DNA from 3 places in the Protofrankia sp. BMG5.30 genome. Region 3 is predicted to be linked to each of the others. Evidence: predicted binding sites of a transcription regulator. Region 3 holds the regulator's gene; each other region holds the start of a gene.
The links. Region 3 encodes LexA, which represses DNA repair genes until DNA is damaged. Its sites were predicted from a motif close to CGAACNNNNGTTCG; they were not measured.
Positions count from the first base shown of each region.

Region 1: a site for LexA is predicted at 2,127-2,140, ahead of BL254_RS06580 (alpha-ketoglutarate-dependent dioxygenase AlkB). Genes of this name have one in related genera too.
Region 2: a site for LexA is predicted at 2,961-2,974, ahead of dnaB (replicative DNA helicase). Genes of this name have one in related genera too.

Region 1 is NZ_MOME01000010.1:298,743-303,194, forward strand. Features, by position in the region: gene BL254_RS06565 (MDR family MFS transporter) at 1-381, shown strand, start outside; gene BL254_RS06570 (YceI family protein) at 510-1,283, shown strand; gene BL254_RS06575 (HdeD family acid-resistance protein) at 1,492-1,989, shown strand; gene BL254_RS06580 (alpha-ketoglutarate-dependent dioxygenase AlkB) at 2,155-2,748, shown strand; gene BL254_RS06585 (SOS response-associated peptidase) at 2,829-3,587, opposite strand; gene BL254_RS06590 (M50 family metallopeptidase) at 3,834-4,452, opposite strand, start outside.
Region 2 is NZ_MOME01000005.1:51,396-58,957, forward strand. Features, by position in the region: gene BL254_RS02055 (hypothetical protein) at 220-519, shown strand; gene rpsF (30S ribosomal protein S6) at 751-1,068, shown strand; gene BL254_RS02065 (single-stranded DNA-binding protein) at 1,082-1,642, shown strand; gene rpsR (30S ribosomal protein S18) at 1,740-1,976, shown strand; gene rplI (50S ribosomal protein L9) at 1,988-2,434, shown strand; gene dnaB (replicative DNA helicase) at 3,057-4,424, shown strand; gene BL254_RS02085 (hypothetical protein) at 4,850-5,077, opposite strand; gene BL254_RS02090 (VOC family protein) at 5,577-5,975, shown strand; gene BL254_RS02095 (helix-turn-helix transcriptional regulator) at 6,049-6,930, opposite strand; gene BL254_RS25590 (hypothetical protein) at 7,105-7,308, opposite strand.
Region 3 is NZ_MOME01000011.1:96,371-104,530, reverse strand. Features, by position in the region: gene BL254_RS07195 (EAL domain-containing protein) at 1-823, opposite strand, end outside; gene miaA (tRNA (adenosine(37)-N6)-dimethylallyltransferase MiaA) at 889-1,803, opposite strand; gene lexA (transcriptional repressor LexA) at 1,821-2,570, opposite strand; gene BL254_RS07180 (LysM peptidoglycan-binding domain-containing protein) at 2,866-3,168, shown strand; gene nrdR (transcriptional regulator NrdR) at 3,332-3,793, shown strand; gene BL254_RS07170 (vitamin B12-dependent ribonucleotide reductase) at 3,862-6,771, shown strand; gene BL254_RS07165 (amylo-alpha-1,6-glucosidase) at 6,806-8,160, opposite strand, start outside.

The DNA of each region.
Region 1 (4,452 bases), on a different contig from region 3:
GCGTCCGCCCTGGGGGCGGTGCTCACCACCCAACTGGCCACGAACATCGCCCTGCGAATACCCGGCGCGCAGCCCGGAAATGCCGCCGCCAACCGTTTTGTCTCAACTCCGCGCGATGTCGCGGGGCTGGCCGCACCGATACGTGAAGCGGTACGAACCGCCTATGCCGACTCACTCGGCCGGGTCTTTCTGGTGGCCGTTCCGATCGGGATCGCAGCATTCGCGATCAGTCTGTTCCTCCGGGAGGCCGAACTGCGCGGATCGACCGCCATCTCCCGGACCGACGCATCGGACGACACGGTGGGAGCCGACCTCACCGACAGCAGCCATGGCTCCGGGCCGGGAGCGAAGCGATCGACGGCCAGCGCCTCCAGGGAATAGATTGTTGCCCGCACAACTGACTTCGGGGCCGCATGAAAATGATCATGTGAGCAGAGTCTGCGAAGTCCTGGGAAGAACCCGCTCGCGGGAACACGACTCGTAGGAGAAGGCCTGAAGAGGAGATCATCATGACCGTACCGGGCACCGCCATCGAGAACCTCACCGGCACCTGGACGATCGACCCCGCTCACAGTCGGTTCGGCTTCGCCGTCCGACACGCGATGGTGGCGACCGTCCGGGGCAGCTTCAGGTCCTTCGAYGGCACCCTGCACCTCGACGGCTCCAGGCCCACGGCCTCGCATGCCACGATCAGCATCAACACCGACAGTATCGACACCGGGAACTCCGACCGCGACACCCACCTGCGCTCCCCCGACTTTCTCGACGCTGACACGTATCCGACGATCACCTTCACCGGCACGGGCATCAAACCAGGGGACGATCCGGACAGCTATGTGGTCACCGGCGACCTGACCATTCACGGCACCACGCATGTGGTCGAGGTGGCGGTCGAGTTCCAGGGCAGCGCGGTGGACTCGTTCGGCAACAGCCGGGTGGGGTTCGCCGCCACGTCCTCCCTCAGTCGGAAGGACTTCGGCCTCACCTGGAACGCGCCGCTGGAGGCGAGGGTGTCCTCATCAGCGACACAGTCAAGATCGACGTTGACATCTCGGCCATCAGGACGTCCTGATCAGAACTGCGCAGGGCCAATGACCGGTGGCCGCGTGGTGGTCAGGAACTGCCTCGATCCAGAATCCAGGACCGCGCGAGGCCGCCGACGGGCCGGCAGCACCGCTCCGGCCAGGGCATCCCGGTATATCCGGTGCACCCGGCCGGAGCCGCCCGTCACCGGGCCGGCGGGCGGCGGGCGGGCGCGACACGAACGGCCGGGACGCCGCTGAGTATCGGAGAAGGACCGTAGCGGTAAGGAGCGGGCGCCGGCCAGGGCCGGTATCGAGGACTGGCGGCACCCGACGCGGGGAACCCCCTTGTCCAGGGCGGGGAACCCCTTGTCCAGGTCGGAAGGTATGAGCGGCCCTGGAGATGGCGATCATGATGACGACGGCAGAGACGCACCGCCACCACGGCGGAGCTTCGAGCGCGGTCTGGATGGCAGGACTCTTCCTGGGGATCGCGGTGACGGTTCTCGGCGTGCTCCTGGTCGCCCACCCCTTCGCCGCCGCGCGCACACTGGCGATCCTGATCGGCGCTGGGCTGGTGCTGGCCGGGATCATGGATATGGTCGCGACAGCCCGTGCGGGCGAGGAGACTGCCAGCTTCTTCGGCGTCCTGCTCGTGATCGGCGGGATCGTCGTYCTCGCCTGGCCGGGTGTCACCTTGCGGGCGGTGGCCCTCATCGTCGGAATCTGCCTGCTGGTGGCTGGCGTCGCGCGTATCGCCATGGCCGGCTACGCGCGCGGGCACGGACGCTCATGGGGGTGGGGTGTGTTCATCGGCCTCCTGGCGATGGGCATCGGCATTCTCGCCCTGGCGTGGCCAGCGGCCACCGTCTTCATCCTGGCGGTGCTATTTGGGATCGAGCTGATCGTGCATGGCATCGGCCAGATCGCGCTCGCTCTCGCGGCCCGCCGGGAGTCACGGGCCTGACACCCCGGGAGCGGCCCCGCCGAGCATCGGGCACCACGGGGCCGCTCCGGTCATCCGCGTTGCCAGACGCTCGGCAACCAGAGCGCGGCAAYCAGAGCGCGGCGCACGACGGCTGGCCTGCCCGACACGCTCGATATCGAACGTATGTTCGGGTATTGTATCTCTATGCCCCTCCAGTGCAGCCTGTTGACCAGCGGCGACCCCGCGGTCTCCATCAACCCCACGTTCAGCCGCATCCGCCTCGACGGGACGTCATGGGTCGACGTGGCGCCGGGGTGGCTGCGCGGCGCTGACGACCTTTACGGGACCCTCGCCAGCGAGGTCCCCTGGCGGCAGGGTCGACGGTGGATGTACGAGCGCATGGTGGACGATCCACGACTGTCACGGTGGTACAAGGCGACCGAGCCTCTCCCCCACCCCATCCTGGCCACGATATGTAGCTCTTTGTGCGCGCATTATCAGGTGCCGTTCGGCTCGGTCGGGCTCAACTTCTACCGCGACGGCGACYACAGCGTCGCGTTCCATCGCGACCGTGAACTGCGCAGGCTCGGTAACACCCTGATCGCGATCGTGACGCTGGGGGCGCGGCGCCCCTTCCGGCTCCGTCCGCGCGGTGGCGGTGCCGGTCGGACGCTGCTCCCCGCGTCCGGAGATCTTCTGGTGATGGGTGGCCGCTGCCAGGCCGACTGGGAGCATGCGGTCCCGAAAGTCGCTTCCTGCGGCCCGCGGATCAGCGCGTCCTGGCGGTGGGCCGCGTGAGGAGCCTCTTCGGCAGCTTCAGGACGCTCTCACGGACGCACCTGGAGCGCGTCATCCGGCTGGTGGCCCGCGGACGGAAGTCAATCATGGTCGATCGGGACCGCACCGGGGTGGACGGCCCGCGAACCCGCTCCGTCCACGTCGTCGGCCAGGGTGACCGGCTCCAGCAGATGCGGACCGTTGTTACGCACGTTGCCGACCTGGGTGTCGACCGGGTAGGCACGCAGCACCCCGGCTGGCGCGGGCCCGAGCATGCTGGTCAGCACCGCAGGATCGGCCAGGACAGGATCAAGCCAGTGCGACCAGGCCACCGGGGGAAGGACGACCGGCGACCGCGGATGCAGGGACTCCAGACCGGCCGGCGCCGTAGTGGTGATGATGGTGAAGGTCGCGAGCGTACCGCCCGTGGGCGGGCGCCACAGCTCGTACAGCCCCGCGAGCGCGGCAGGTTCGTTGTCGACTGGGCGTACCAGGTACGGCTGCGCGCGCCGGGCCCCTTCGGTCCGCTGCCATTCGTAGTAACCCGTGATCGGGACGAGACAGCGGCGGGCCCGCAGCGCGGCGCGGAACGCGGGTCTGGTCGCCACCGTCTCTGCCCTGGCGTTAATCATTTTGTTGCCGATGGCGGCATCCTTGGCCCACGAGGGCACCAGGCCCCAGCGCGCCAGCCGCAGCCGGGAGGTCGGTGTCGGCTGCTGGCCCGGCGGGATGACGACCACCGGGGCCGAAGCGGTCGGCGCGACGTTGAAGTTCGGCTGTACGCCGCCTGTTTCGTCACATGCGGAGAACGACTCTGCGAGCTGCTGCCCACCCAGGGCGTTGGCGTAGCGACCGCACATGTGTTCGCAGTGTGCCAGACAACCGTCCGTACCGCATGGTGCCCATCCGCGACCGCCCAATATCGGACGGCCGCCGGCGGTAACCGCTCACCGAGGCTGTACCCACCGAGGCTGTACCCGGCACAGCCGTATCCGCCGAAGCCATGCTCACCAGGGCCACGTCCGTCGGAAGCATGGCTGGCCGGGCGCGGAGCGCGGTATTCCTGCGCCGCACAGTCACCATACGGGCTGCCGTCATACGGGCTGCTACCACACGAGCCATTCGGCCGACATGACAAGGCAGAACAGGGAGACCGAGGCGAAGAAGACCACCCACAGTCCCGCGGGCATACCGGTCAGCCGGGCCAGCTGATCCGGATCCGACGTCGGCGCACGGCCCCGGCTGCGGGTCCGCTGCACCTCGATGATCGGCCGCAGTCCTCCGAAGAGGAGAAACCAGGTGATGGACATGGCGAACAGCTGCTGGGGACGGTCCGACGCCAGGACCGACACCGCCACGACAGTCCCGATGCTGAGCACGATGGACAACACACCGAAGGCGTTGCGGATGGCGACGAGCACCCCCAGGAGCAGGATGACACTCAGCCGCAGCATCAGACTCACCTGATTGGCCGCAAGCAGGGCGGCGGCGCCGAGGCCGAGCAACGAAGGCGTGATATAGCCGGCCGCGACCGTGACGACGACACCCGGCCCGGTCGGCCGCCCAGCCGACACGGTCACACCGGACGTGTCGGAATGCAGCCGGATACCACCGAGCCGCCGGCCACTGRCGACCGCGGCCAGCGCATGTCCTCCCTCATGGGCAATGGTGATCACATGCCGGGCCAGCGGCCACAACCGGCTGTCGAACACCACAACAAAGGCG
Region 2 (7,562 bases), on a different contig from region 3:
AATCACGTCAGCCACGGTCGGTCCGGTGGTCGCGAACCGATCGGATCGTATGGTCGGACGAGCCCCGCCGGCCATGAAAATGGAAATGGAAGAACGACACCTTTTTGCCGTCCGTGAGCTGCGGGATCTGGCACGTACTGTGGATCCTTCGTCTCTGGAAGAACCCGATGGCCGTGGTGGTGGGATCGGGGAAGGATGGCACGGGCAGGATATGAAGCTGTGAGAGGTGTCGGTGTCACAGGCCGCGGGTTCGCGCCGTTCGTCGCGTCCGTCGGCCTGGCCGCCGCCGTGGCCGTGGTCGCCGCGATCTGGCCGTCACCCGGCCGGCACGTGCACGGCCTGCTGGTGGTGATCTCGCTGACGCTCGTCGTGGGGATGGTCGGCGCCGGTCTGCGGGTGGTCGCCGCCGCACGCGGGCGCGGGACCCGCGAGGTGACGCTCTCGGAGCCGGCGCCGGGCACCGAGTCCACCGGCGCGACCCGCGAGACGCGCGAGGTGACGGATGACGGTGGTGAATGACGACAGCGGATGACGACGGGGAGTGGACGACGACGGGGAAGGGCAGCGGGTGGGTCCGACCGATCGGCCTGTGGCCGGGTGGTATCGGGCCGGGCGGTATCGAGTAGTGTTTGCGACGTTGCCGCTGGTCGGTCCGTGCGGATCCGTTCCGCGTCCGGCCGTGTGCGGCACTGTCCCTCCTGCCACGGAACCCTCCGTGGCCGCCCGAGTCCACAGGAGGTGGGTTCACCCTTGCCACGTCATTACGAACTGATGGTGATCCTCGAGCCGGATCTCGAGGAGCGCACGGTGGCGCCGTCTCTCGACCAGTACCTGACCGTCGTCCGCTCCGGCGGCGGCGTGGTGGAGAAGGTCGACGTCTGGGGCCGCCGCCGGCTTGCCTACGAGATCCGCAAGAGTTTCGAGGGCATTTACGCCATTATCGACCTGCACGCCGAGCCGGACGTCGTCGCCGAACTCGACCGCCAACTCGTCCTCAACGAATCGGTGATCCGTACCAAGGTGATCCGGCTGCCCGAGAAGAAGCCGCGGCGGCGGGCCGCGGCCTGAAGGGAGCGGCCCCATGGCCGGTGAGACAGTCATCACGGTGGTCGGGAACCTGACGAACGATCCCGAGCTTCGTTTCACGCCCAACGGCGCGGCCGTCGCCAGCTTCACCGTCGCCTCGACACCACGCACCCTCGACCGGGCCACCAACGAGTGGAAGGACGGGGACGCGCTGTTCCTGCGCTGCTCCATCTGGCGGCAGGCCGCCGAGCACGTCGCGGAGTCGTTGCAGAAGGGCGCTCGGGTCATCGTCCAGGGCCGGCTCAAGCAGCGGTCGTTCGAGACCCGTGAGGGCGAGAAGCGGACCGTGGTCGAGCTGGACGTCGACGAGATCGGCCCGTCGCTGCGGTACGCCACCGCCAAGGTCGTCAAGGCCGGTCGCGGCGGTGCCGCCGGCGGCGGTTACAGCGGCGGCGGGCCTTCCGGCGGCTACGGTGGGCCGCCGGCGTCCGGGGGGCCGTCCGCGGGCGGCGGCTACGGCGGGCCGTCCGGTGGCGGCTCGGGATACGGCGGCGGGCCTGCCGACGACCCGTGGTCGGCGTCGCCCGGCGGCTACTCCGAGGAGCCCCCGTTCTGATCCAGCCGATCCCCGGCAGCGCCTGACCGGGGCCGGGCCCACCGGCGTCGGGCCGAAGCCGTGACGTCGGGTCGAAGCCATGACATAGGAGTGCACGATGGCCAAGGCGGCCGTGCGCAAGCCGAAGAAGAAGGTTTGCGTGTTCTGCAAGGACAAGACCGACTACATCGACTACAAGGACACCTCGCTGCTGCGGAAGTTCATCTCCGACCGCGGCAAGATCCGCGCTCGGCGGGTGACCGGCAACTGCAGCCAGCACCAGCGTGACATCGCGATCGCGGTGAAGAACAGCCGGGAGATGGCCCTGCTGCCCTACACCTCGACGGCCCGCTGAGGAGGATGACGATGAAGCTCATCCTCACCCAGGAGATACCCGGCCTCGGCAGCCCGGGCGACACGGTCCAGGTCGCTGCGGGGTACGGGCGCAACTACCTCATTCCTCGCCGGTACGCGATCGTGGCCACCCGGGGCGCCGAGAAGCAGATCGAGCAGATCCGTCGGGCCCGGTCGGCCCGGGAGATCCGCGATCTCGGGCAGGCAAAGGAGATCGCCGGCCAGCTCGCGACCCTGCCGATCCGGCTGGTGACCCGAGCGGGCAAGGAGGGTCGGCTGTTCGGCTCGGTGACGGCGACGGACGTGGTGGCGGCCGTGTCCGCCGCCGGTGGCCCGGACCTGGACCGCCGGCGGGTCGAGCTGCCCTCGCCGATCAAGTCGCTCGGGTCCCACACCGTGTCGGTGCACCTGCACCCGGAGGTCGTGGCGACCCTCAAGCTGGACGTCGTCTCCGCCTGACGACCAGCCGAACGCGGCCGGCCCACAACGGCCGCCCGCGGGACAGCACGCTGATCGGGTGACCGCGATGTCACTCACCCGGGCAGAGGCCGCGCGATGATGTTCCTTCGCGCGGCCTTCGCCTTGGACGGGCATGCTCCTGCTGGMCCGGCCGATGCCGACATCGCGGTCACCCGTTGTGCTTTCTGGACAGCCAGCTGTCAGGCCGCCGACCGCGCGGAGGCCGCGCGGGGGTCTCCGTACGATTCGTCGTCGAATTTCTTCCATCCACAGGGGATGGACGGCGATGACGCCCTTCCTGCACTGATAGCAGCACAGCCGACGTCAGCGCCGGCTGGTTGTCCACAGCCTCGACGGGCTTGTCCCAGCGATTTCCCCAGCCTTTCCGGAGTTGTGCACAGAGTTGTCCACAGGGCCTGTGGACAACTTTTTGGATGCTGGGCGGGTGCGCCCATACAGTCGACGCCGCCCGGTGAAGTGCTCGAGGAGACACCTCCCCAGGGATTGACGGGGCCGCCACTGTAGTCGAACATATGTTCGAAGATGGTGTGGTGTGGGGAAAGGGGCAGGCATGACGGGGCCGCAATCATGACGGGGCCACAGGCATGACGAGGCCACAGCCGTGACGCTGACCGATGTCGACCGCACCCGGGCCGCTTCCGGCGGGCCGGTCGAGTTCGACCGCACGCCGCCGCATGATCTGGCTGCCGAGCAGAGCGCGCTGGGCGGCATGATGCTGTCGAAGGACGCGATCGCCGACGTCGTCGAGGTGCTCTCCGCGAGCGACTTCTACCGTCCTGCGCACAGCACGATCTACGGTGTCATCGGCGATCTCTACGGTCGCGGCGAGCCGGCTGACGTGATCAGCGTCGCCGCCGAACTCGCCCGGCGGGAGCTGCTCGAGCGCGTCGGCGGGCCGGGCTACCTGCACACCCTCATCTCCAGCGTCCCGACCGCGGCGAACGCCGGCTACTACGCCCGCATCGTCGCGGAGAAGGCTGTTCTGCGCCGTCTCGCCGAGGCGGGCACCCGCATCGTCCAGCTCGCCTACGGCCCCGCCCAGGACGTGGACGAGGTGGTCGACCGCGCGCAGGCCGCCGTCTACGAGGTCACCGAACGCCGCTCGAGTGAGGACTACGCACCACTCGGCGACCTGCTCAACCCCGCGCTGGAGGAGATCGAGGCGATCGCGGGGCACGACGGCGCGCTGACCGGCGTCCCCACCGGCTTCAACGATCTCGACGAGCTGACCAACGGTCTCCACGGCGGCCAGCTGTGGATCATCGCGGCCAGGCCCGCTGTCGGCAAGAGCACACTCGGGCTGGACCTCGCCCGGTCCGCGTCGATCCGCAACAGCATGGCGTCCGTGATCTTCTCGCTGGAGATGAGCCGGATGGAGATCACCATGCGGCTGCTGTCGGCGGAGGCGCGAGTGTCCCTGCAGAACATCCGCACGGGTCGGCTCACCGACGACGACTGGGCCCGGCTGGCCCGCCGGATGGGCGAGGTCGCCGACGCGCCCCTGTTCATCGACGACAGCCCGCACCTGACCATGATGGAGATCCGGGCGAAGGCCCGTCGCCTGAAGCAGCGCAACGGCCTACGGATGATCGTCCTCGACTACCTCCAGCTGATGTCCTCACCGAAGCGCACCGAGAGCCGCCAGCAGGAGGTCAGCGAGATATCGCGTTCGCTCAAACTGCTCGCCAAGGAGCTGGACATCCCGGTGGTGGCGATCTCCCAGCTCAACCGGGCGTCGGAGCAGCGCGCGGACAAACGCCCGCAGATCTCCGACCTCCGCGAGTCGGGATCCCTCGAGCAGGACGCGGACGCCGTGATCCTGCTGTACCGGGAGGACGCCGTGGAGAAGGAGTCGGCCCGCGCCGGCGAGGCCGACCTGATCGTCGCGAAGCACRGCAACGGCCCGACCGGCACCGTCACCGTCGCCTTCCAGGGCCACTACTCCCGCTTCGTCGACATGGCCGGCTGACCCGAACGGCGCGACGCTCCACACCGCCGATCAGCTCAAGATCTCCAGCCGCCGCTCCATCTTCCCGTATCGATCTTGCAGATGATCGGCATCGAAGGACGCAGGTAATCGGCACTGAAGCGTGCAGGTGATCGGCATTCAAGGCTGCGGGAAATCGGTATCCTGAGATCATGGATGGTGTCGGCTACGTCCCGCGGAGACAACCACCGAGCGCCTTGACCGCCCGCTGATCCGCGATCTGCATCTCCCATGAGAGCAGCCAGCTCCACCGGGGTGGCTGGCCCCCGCAGGGTCCGACGGGGTTCCGAGCAGCATCTCACCGCGACGTCGGAAAGATCGCTAAACGGGGCCCGACCAGGACCGCCTACCAACAACGCACAGGTTAAAGATCAAGATTAGGGGCAGCTGGTCCAAGAGGAATCTTGTTATTGATCTACAGGCGGATTGTTTGGTGGCCTCCTCATCCAGCGGATCAGCCTCATCCAGTCGCGAAGAGGAAACGCGACAGCGATCTTCCAGATGTTCTCGAAGACGTTGTCCCCGCCGCGCTTAAAGATCAGATAGCTGAAGAGCAGCCACGACAGCCACGCGATCAGAACAACAACGATAGGTAGCGATACAACCACCAGCGGGATAGTCCAGGTCATGTCCATGCACGACTCCCCAACGAGGTTCGGCGGTTTCCGTCGCGCGATCTCACTTGATCGGACGGGTGCGAGACGACTCTGTGCCCAAGGCAAGGCGACCGCGCTTCGTGCCCAGAAAATTTGATCTTGAGGTCACTATCGGGTCATCTATGCACGTCGTACCGCTGGTTATGCGGATGAGCCGGCCGGCTGAGGTATCGACGGTAGGTGTGCCTCTTGTGGAGGCTGCCCCGCATCTTAGTCAGATCATCGAGTCAGCTGCAGGACCGGTTTGACCTGGTGCGGTAATAGTTCTTGCATTACCACAGTTTGGTCTGCATAACAGGATCATCCCGCTGCTGCGAGGCGGCTCTTCTTCTTAAGTAGATGGCGCTGTGAGGTAAAGCCCGTGGACCGCGGGATCGATGCCCTGGCCTGACCAGGTGCCGGTTCGCGGATTCATCCGAGGGGCGCCGGTTGATAATCATTGATGCGCGGAGCAGCGTGGGTGTCTATGGTCAGATAGATGCAGCATGCGAAGATCACTTCGTCCGCGGTGCCGTTGAACGTCGAGGACGTGAGTGCGTCCGCCGCGTTCCTCGTCGAGCACTTCGGCTTCCGGCAGGAGATGGCGGCCGACGGGTTCGCCTCGCTCACGCGCGACGACACCGGCATGAACGTCGTCTTCCTGCGCCGCGGGCTGCCGACGCTGCCGGCGGACCAGCGCGACAGCCACGCGGCCGGCCTGATACTCGCGTTCGTCGTCGACGACCTCGAGGGTGAGCTGGCCCGGCTACAGGCGGAGGGGGTGGCCATCACCATGCCTCTGACCACCGAGGAGTGGGGCGAGAGGGCGTTCCAGGTCCGTGACCCGAACGGCATCGTCGTCCAGCTCGTCGACTGGAACGGTGCCCCCGCGCAGTGACCCGCGCTCCGACGGCGGTGAAGCGTGTGCCTTCTGGGGTGGATGCCCCTGGGGCCGTGCTCGCGCCGAGCGGTCAGCGCTGTTTGGAGAGGATCTGGTCGATGTAGACGCGGCGGTGGCGGTCGAGGATCGGGTTGATGTCGGTGGTCGCCTTGCTCTCGAGCTCAGCGAAGATCCGGAGAAGAACCCGGACGGTTTCAGGCTTCTTGTGCGACACCACGGACAGTATCGCCTCGGTGAGCGCGCGGTTCTCGTCCAGTATTTCTATGCTGCTGGACGGCGGCACCACGAGCTCGGTCCCGTTGGGGACTAAGGCGATGGTGATGTTCGGCCGGCTGTCCGCGAGATCCCGGATGCGGTCGATCTGGGCGATCATGGCCGCGGGCGCCGCCACCGGATAGGCGAGCACCGACTCCAGCAGCACGAAGTAGAAGGTCCGCCGTTCGTCGTAGAGGATCCGCTGCCGTTCCATCCGCAGGGCGACCGCTTGGGCGCCCTCGGCGAGGTAGTCGATGTCGAACAGCTCGCAGAAACGCAGGATGATCGCCTGTGCGTATTCGCTCGTCTGCAACAGGCCGGGTACGAGGGTCGGCTGAAAGAAGCGGACGACCTGGGCGGCGGACTCGTGCTCGAGATACTGGGGCTGGAAGCGGCCGATGTAGGGGGTGGGGTCGATGACCGGGTCCGCGCCGGACACGAGGCGTTCGGCTGCCTGCCGGAACTGCGACACCACTGTCTCCGGCTCGTCGAGCGCACGCACGATCGCTTCGACGTCGTCAGGGCTGGGTGTGACCGTACCGGTCTCTATTCGGGATATTTTCGACTGACTCATCCTGGTTCGGCTGGCGAGCTCCTGGCCGCTGAGCCGGTGCCGGTGCCGCAGGGCCGCGAGTTCGGCTCCCAGCTGCGCTCCGGCCGCTCGGGCCGAAGCGTCATCGTCCGGGAGGTTTCTCATGCCACACCCTTCCGAGTCGGTCCGGAGATCCGAGCGGCCCAGCTCCCTGGCTGGCCAGAATGACAGCGACGCGGTGGCGGATGACGTTCGCGTCGCCGCGCCGCGGCGGGTTGCGTCGCGGGTTCGCCGTTACAGGTTCCTTCAGGCCGTGTGGGTGGCTGGTCGGGGGGCCGGTCAGGCCTGTAGCGCCTGGGCGGCCTGACGCAGGAGCGCGACCGGGATGCGGACCATGGATTCGCCGTCCGGTACGTCGTGACCGGAGTCGACCACGTACCCCTGCACCAGGACGGTATCGGGGCCCTCCTGATAGACGGTTGGACAACTTCCCGAATAGTCGCAGGAAGTAGCAATGACTATACCTGGCGTGTTGGCGCTCACGGTGGCTCCTGGTCGCGATGAACGGGCATGGCGGGACGACCCGGCGCCCAGCGGGCCAGGGTCGACGCGATCGTGGTTTTCGCGTCGTGGCTCCGGGAACGGAGTCCACAAGGCCCGCGGAGCCGGGCTCCCGGCTCCCGGGGCGCGGAGGCCCAGCTCATCATCCTCCGGACGCCGGCGGGTCGTCTATGCTCGTCGAGCCGTCGGCTATGCGGGTGAGCTGGCCGGCCGGAGCATCGACGGATGGCTTGCCC
Region 3 (8,160 bases):
TCGGCCGGGAACGCCCGTGGCGCCGGTTCGGTCGGCCGCGGCCCAGGGCAATCATCCTGGCGTCGTCGGTGGGGACGGGCGGGCAGAACAGGCGGCCGGCTCCCCGGTCACAGTGCATCGCCGCCAGCCGGGACGCCATGACCACGCTGTCGACGCCCTCGGCGGTCACGACCATCTGCCGCCGGTGGGCCAGCGTGATGATCGAGGCCAGGACCGCCTCGCCCTCCAGGTCCCGCTGCATCGCGTGGAGGAAGCGGCCGTCGATCTTCACCATGTCCAGCGGCAGGACGTCGAGGGTGGACAGCGACGCGTACCAGGTGCCGAAACCGTCGACGCCGATCGCTGGTCCGAACGAACGCAGCCGGGCCAGCAGCCGGGGCACCCCGACCCGCGCGAGGCCGAGGGTCTGCTCGGTGAACTCCAGCCCGAGCGCTCCCGGTGGCAGCGCACGTCCGTGCATGAGCTGTTCCACCTCGATCGCGAAACCGGGCCGGGTCAGCTGGTCGGCGGTCACGTTGACCCACAGCCGGGGTGGGCGGATCGCGGTTCCCGCGGCCATTTCGTGCCATGTCCGGGCCTCGGCCACGGCGGTGCGTAACACCCAGCGGCCGACCTGGTCGGACAGGCCCGCGGCCGCGGCGGCCGGCATGAACTGCGACGGGTTCATCAGCCCCCGGTCGGGATGGTGCCAGCGCAGGAAGGCCTCCATCCCGGGAACCGACCCGGTGCGCAGGTCGACCTCGGGCTGGTAGTGCAGTTGTAACGACCCGTCGTCGAACGCGGCACACAGGGCCGGGACGAGGTTCAACTCGATCGCGGTCACACATGTCTCCAGACGACGGGTGTCTCCAGACGACGGGAAGAACGGGCCACGGACCCGCCGCACGTTCAGGCCGGGTTGACCATGCCCGCCACCTGCTCGACGTCGGGACGGTCMAGCCAAATTATGCGAGGATCGCRCCGAAACCACGACCTTTGTCTACGTGCCAGTCGGCGCGTCGCGGCAATTGTCGCGAGCCGGGCCGACTCGGCCGAATCGAGCGCGCCGTCGAGCCAGGCGAGAACCTGGGCGTAGCCCAGCGCCCGGGAGGCGGTGGGGCCGTCCCGCAGGCCCATGCTGACGAGGGCGTGGACCTCCTCGATCATGCCGGCGGCCCACATGCCGGCCACCCGGTCGGCGATCCTCGCGTCGAGTTGAGGATGGTCGATGCCGATCTGGACCGCGTCGTAGACCGAGCGGTGTTCCGGCAGGGAGGCGGTGAAGCTGCCGGTGAGCTCCACCACCTCCAGCGCGCGCACGATACGGCGGCCGTTGCCGGGCAGGATGGCGGCGGCCGCCGCCGGTGCCCGCGCGGCGAGATCGGCGTGCAGCGCGGCCGGGCCCCGCTCGGACAGCTCTCGCTCCAGCCGCCCCCGCACGGCCGGGTCGGTGCCGGGGAAGGCGAGGTCGTCGAGGACGGCCCGGACGTAGAGCCCGGAGCCGCCCACGAGCACCGGCGTGCGGCCGGCGGCCAGCAGACCGTCGACGACCTGTCGGGCCAGCGCCTGGTAGGACGCCACGTCGGCGGCGCGGGTGACGTCCCAGACATCGAGCAGGTGGTGGGGGACACCGCCGCGTTCCGCCGGCGGCACCTTGGCGGTACCGATGTTCATCCCGCGGTAGAGCTGCATGGAGTCGGCGTTGACGATCTCACCGTCCAGCTCGGTGGCCAGCGCGATCGCCAGGTCGCTCTTGCCGGCCGCTGTCGGCCCCACGACAGCCACGACCCGACCGGTGCGGTGCCGGTCGACACCTGTGCCCATGCTCCCTCCCGGGAGGATCAGACCCGGCGAAGGACCGCGACGATCCGGCCGAGGATCGTCGCGCTGTCACCCGGAATGTCAGCATAGGCCGGATTCTGCGGCTCGAGCCAGACGTGGCCGTCACGACGGCGCAGTGTCTTGACCGTCGCCTCGCCGTCGATCATCGCGGCGACGATCTCGCCGTTGTCCGCGACCGGCTGCTGGCGGACGACCACCCAGTCGCCGTCACAGATCGCGGCGTTGACCATGGAGTCCCCGACGACCCGCAGGGTGAACAGGGTGCCCTCGCCCACGATCTCGCGGGGGAGCGGGAAGACCTCCTCGACCGCCTGCTCGGCGAGGATCGGCCCACCCGCGGCGATGCGGCCGAGGACCGGCACGTAGRCCGCCTGTGCGGGGCCGTCCGTCGACGAACCCGCCGTGAGTGTACCGACGCCGGGGGCCTGGCGTGCCACGGGGCGTACCGGTGCCTGTGCGGAGAGGACCTCCATGGCCCGGGGGCGGTGCGGGTCACGGCGCAGGAAGCCCTTCTCCTCCAGCGTCTTCAGCTGGTGCGCGACGCTGGACGTGCTCGTGAGCCCCACCGCATCGCCGATTTCCCGCACGCTCGGCGGGTAGCCTCGGCGCTCGACAGCGTCGCGGATCACCTCAAGCACCTTGCGTTGGCGGGGGGTCAGGCCCGCGGCGTCCGCCGGCCCGTCCGGCAGGTCGCGCACGGAGCCGCGGGGGGGCCGGCCACGGCGGGTGCGGTTGTCGTCGGTGGTCATCCCTGCCGTACTCCTTCGTTGTCGGTCATGGCAGACTTACGCTCCCGGCATATCCGACGTTTTGCCGTGAACCGGAGCYGCGGCCACGACCTGGATCTGACCTGGATCTGACCTGAATCTGATCGCTACGACCGTAACCGTCGCGGCCGGATATCTCAAACGTCTGTTCGAGCGTGTCACGACGATTCCGTCGGGGCCGTGCAGTAMAAACTCGACCAGGCGTTCGATCGAACGGATGTTCTTTGATCATGTTGTTGGAAGTGGTACGTGCTGGTGGAAGTTGGGGAGGTGGACGATGCGGGCGTCGGCTGAGCCTCCGTTGCGGCTGACCGGGCGGGGCCGGGTTGTCCTGGTTGTCCTGGTTATGCTGGTGTCCTGCCTGGTGCTGTCCGTGGCCCGGGTGACGTCGTCGGCCGCGCCGACCGGGGACGACCGGCCGGCGCGCGTCCATGTGGTCCGGTCCGGGGAGACGTTGTGGGGCATCGCCCGCGGGCTGGCTCCCGACGGTGACACCCGGGTGGCCGTGGCCCGTCTGGCCGGCCTCAATCGGCTGGAGACGACCGATCTCGTCCCCGGCCAGACGCTCCGCCTGCCGTGACAGGTCCTCGTGACGGGTCTGTCATGACGGGTTCGCTGTGACGGATTTGTCAGGAGGCTCCACACACTGGCCAGCTTGCCAGGTCGTAGTGTCCGGTCCTAGTGTTGACCACAACATCTTGTAGTTGCATGGCTGTGAGTTGACAAGATCTTGGGGGTTGTGCGTGCGGTGTCCGTTCTGTCGACACCCCGACAGCAAGGTCGTCGACAGTCGGGAGGCTGAGGAGGGCGCCGCGATCCGTCGCCGCCGGTCGTGCCCGTCCTGCGGCCGTCGTTTCACGACGATCGAAGAGGCGTCACTGCGGGTCATCAAGCGCAGCGGTGTCACCGAGCCGTTCAGCCGCGGGAAGGTGATCGCCGGCGTGCGGCGGGCATGCCAGGGGCGACCGGTCCAGGCGGACGCGCTGGCCCGGCTCGCCCAGCTGGTCGAGGACACGTTGCGTGCCTCGGGGGCTGCCGAGGTCRCCTCGGACGAGATCGGCCGAACGATCCTCGGACCGCTGCGGGAGCTCGACGAGGTCGCCTACCTGCGGTTCGCCTCGGTGTACCTGTCCTTCGAGTCGCTGGAGGACTTCGAGGCGGYGATCGCCGATCTGCGCGGGCGGGCCGACCGGTCGCCGTCGTAGCCACRCACCCCGACACGACAGACAGCTGGTGAGGAACACCATCCGACCGACGCCAGACGAGGAGCGCCATGACCGACAACCGTGGCACGAAAGCCAGCAAGACCGCCACCAAGGCCGCCCCCAGGGCCACCGGCCTGAAGGTGCGACGCGTCAACACCTCGCCGGGTGTCCACCCTTATGACGAGGTCACCTGGGAGCTGCGGGACGTCGTCATGACCAACTGGCGCGACGGCTCGGTCAACTTCGAGCAGCGCGGGGTGGAGTTCCCCGACTTCTGGTCGGTGAACGCCACGAACATCGTCACGAGCAAGTACTTCCGGGGCGCGCTCGGCAGCTCCGCCCGCGAGCGGTCCCTGCGTCAGCTCATCGACCGGGTCGTGCGCGCCTACGGCGCGGCCGGCACCGAGCACGGGTACTTCGCCTCGCCGGCGGACGCCGAGATCTTCGAGCACGAACTGACCTGGATGCTGCTGCACCAGGTGTTCAGCTTCAACAGCCCGGTGTGGTTCAACGTCGGCACGTCCGCGCCGCAGCAGGTCTCGGCCTGCTTCATCCTCTCGGTCGACGACACGATGGAGTCGATCCTCAACTGGTACCGGGAGGAGGGGCTGATCTTCAAGGGCGGGTCGGGCGCCGGGCTGAACCTGTCGCGTATCCGATCGTCCAAGGAGCTGCTGTCCTCGGGCGGTACCGCCTCGGGCCCGGTGAGCTTCATGCGCGGGGCCGACGCCTCGGCCGGCACGATCAAGTCGGGCGGCGCGACCCGACGGGCCGCGAAGATGGTCGTACTCGATGTTGATCATCCGGACATCGTTGACTTTGTCGAGACCAAGTCCCGTGAGGAAAGCAAGATCCGTGCGTTGCGGGACGCCGGCTTCGACATGGACCTCGGCGGCCGTGACATCGTCTCGGTGCAGTATCAGAACGCCAACAACTCCGTCCGGGTGACGGACGAGTTCATGCGGGCCGTCATCGACGACGCCGACTTCAACCTGCGGGCCAGGCTCGACGGGCGCACGGTCGAGACCATCTCGGCCCAGTCGCTGTTCCGCACCATCGCCCAGGCGGCCTGGGACTGCGCGGACCCCGGGATCCAGTACGACGACACGATCAACGACTGGCACACCTGCCCGGAGTCCGGTCGGATCAGCGCCAGCAACCCCTGCAGCGAATACGTGCATCTGGACAACTCCAGCTGCAACCTGGCGTCGCTCAACCTGATGAAGTTTCTGCGCAAGGACCTCAGTTTCGACGCCGACGCGTTCGTGGCGGCCGTTGAACTGATCATCACCGCGATGGACATCTCGATATGCTTCGCGGACTTCCCGACACCGGAGATCACCCGGGTGTCCCGGATGTTCCGCCAGCTCGGCATCGGCTACGCCAACCTCGGCGCGCTGCTGATGGCCACCGGCCGCGCATACGACTCCGAGGGCGGCCGGGCCATGGGCGCGGCCATCACGTCGCTGATGACCGCGACGGCCTACCGCCGTTCGGCGGAGATCGCGGCGGCGCTCGGGGCCTACGACGGCTTCGCGCGCAACACCGACGCCCACCGCCGGGTGATCCGCAAGCATGCCGCCGCCACCGACGCCGTCCGCACGGTCGGGACCGACGACGCCCGCGTGCTCGCCGTCGCCGCCCGCGAGTGGGAGCGTGCCCAGAGCGTCGGGGAGAAGCACGGCTGGCGCAACGCCCAGGTCAGCCTGCTCGCCCCGACCGGCACGATCGGCCTGGCGATGGACTGCGACACCACCGGCATCGAGCCCGACCTCGCGCTGGTGAAGATGAAGAAGATGGTCGGCGGCTCCAGCATGCGGATCGTCAACCAGACGGTTCCCGCCGCGCTGCGCGCTCTCGGCTACGCCGAGGAGACCATCGAGGCGATCGTCGAGTACATCGCCGAGCACGGCCACGTCATCGACGCTCCCGGCCTGCGCCGCGAGCACTACGAGGTCTTCGACTGCGCGATCGGGGAGCGGGCCATCACCCCGATGGGGCACATCCGGATGATGGCGGCGGTCCAGCCGTTCCTGTCCGGCGCCATCTCCAAGACCGTCAACATGCCCACGTCGGCCACGGTCGAGGAGGTCGAGCAGATCTACCTGGAAGGGTGGCGGCTCGGCCTGAAGGCACTGGCGATCTACCGGGACAACTGCAAGGTCGGCCAGCCGCTGTCGGACCTGCGCGGCGCGAAGCGGTCCGCGAGCGGGGGCGCGGGCGAGCAGACGGCCGCGCAGCCCGCTGCCGCGCCGTCCGGTGAGCACCGCCCGGTCCGGCGCCGGCTGCCGAAGATCCGCCAGTCGCAGACGGTCTCCTTCACCGTGGGTGGCGCCGAGGGGTACCTGACCGCCGGGTCGTATCCCGACGACGGGCTCGGCGAGGTCTTCATCAAGATGTCGAAGCAGGGCTCGACCCTCTCCGGCGTGATGGACGCGTTCGCCATCGCGGTCTCGATCGCGCTCCAGCACGGCGTCCCGTTGGAGACCTACGTCCGCAAGTTCATCAACATGCGCTTCGAGCCGGCCGGCATGACCGACGACCCGGACGTGCGGATCGCCCAGTCGGTGATGGACTACCTCTTCCGCCGCCTCGCCCTGGACTACCTCCCCGAACAGACCCGCGCGGAGCTCGGCGTCCTCAGCGCGCAGGAGCGGGCCCGCCAGCTCACCGGCCAGCACGGGGGAACCGGCCCGGCGGACGCGGTCGAGACAGCCGACCCGGAGGTGGCCGAGGTGGCCGGGCCCGACGTGGCCGGGGCAGCGGTTGATGCCGGGGCCGTCCACACCCACCAGGTGGGCCTGCCCACGACGCTGGAGGTGCGGGGCGCGATGCCGCGCAGTGTCCCACCGGGTGAGGCGCTGTCGGCCCAGAACGTGGTGGACGCGCCACTGTGCTTCACCTGTGGGGTCACCATGCGTCCCGCGGGCAGTTGCTACGTGTGCGAACAGTGCGGTTCCACCAGCGGCTGCAGCTGATCGCTCGGGCCGGTTGACCCGGCGCGGCGGCCGGTCAGCCGCCGCGCCGGGTCAGGTGCTCTCCGTCGTCCGCGCCCGTGCGGGCGGACGGCAGGTGGTGAGCGGCTTTCCGGCCGTCGAGCAGGTCCAGGAGCAGGGCCGCCGTCCACGAGAAGTGGTTGCTGCCCACCCCGGTGCCGTCGAACGGCGAGTAGTACTCGTACAGGCCCTCGGATCCCGCGATCATCGAGATCGTGCCGGCGCGCAGCCGTTCGGCGAGGTCGCCGCGGCCGGCGCGGTCGAGCCCGTCGGCGAGCAGCCAGTTCATGTTCACCCAGACCGGGCCCTGCCAGTAGCAGCGGGGCTGGAAGTCGGGATCGTCGGTGGGGGTGCTGGCGATGCCGTGGGCCGGCCAGAACCGCCGCGCGGTCATCCGGCTGACAAGGTCCTCGACGCTGTCAGGGGGCACGACACCGGCATACAGGGCGAGGAAGCCGGCGACCGTGGGTCTGCTGATCAGCCGGCCGGAACGCGCGTCCCGGCTCCAGTACATGCCGTCGGCGAACAGGGTGGGCAACGCTGCCCTGGTCCGGCGGGCCGAGCGCAGCAGCTGGTTGGGCAGCTGTTCGCCGATGTCGGCGGCGATGTCGCGCAGGTGGTCGTTCGCGCGGGCGAGAATCGCGTTGAAGGCGACGTCCTGTACCAGCGGGACGCGGGAGGCGCGGATCCGGCTGAAGTCGTAACGGGCGTCGCGTAGCTCCCCGACCAGGTGGTAGAGGGTGAACAGGTCGGTGGCGGACAGCCGCTGGTCGGACGGGACCTCCTTGTTGTCCCGCCGCAGGGCGTCGAGCGCGCCGTCCCCGTTGAGCCGGCGGATGAGCTTCAGGGGGATGGGGGCTGCCCTGCGAGTGAGCTCCATCCAGGCGGGGGTGTTGTCCATCCCCGACTCCCACGAGTGGACCAGGGTGACCAGCCCGGTGTCGTCGGGGTCACGTTCGCGGTACAGCCAGCAGTGGTAGCGCAGCAGACCCGGGTAGATCGCCCGGTAGAACTCGCGGCGCCGGGCCGGGTCGAACACCTCGCCGACGCGGACGACGGCCTCAGCGATCATCGGCGGCTGGGTGACGCCGGTCGTCTGCACATGCTCCGGGCCGCCGTCGACGAGATCGGAGCGCCACCGGTCGGGCCCGGCGTGGTAGCTGCCGGAGCCGGAGAAGATGACGTGCGGAATCATCCCGTTGGGCCACTGGCCGTGCAGCAGCGAGAGGATTTCCCGGCTGGCCCGTTCGGGGTCGATGTGCCGTAGCCCGATGGCGATGAAGCAACTGTCCCACAACCACTGGTGCGGGTAGAGCGTCGGAGACGGTCGGGTCGCCCCACCCAGATCGTTGTCCCGCAGTACCTCGATCG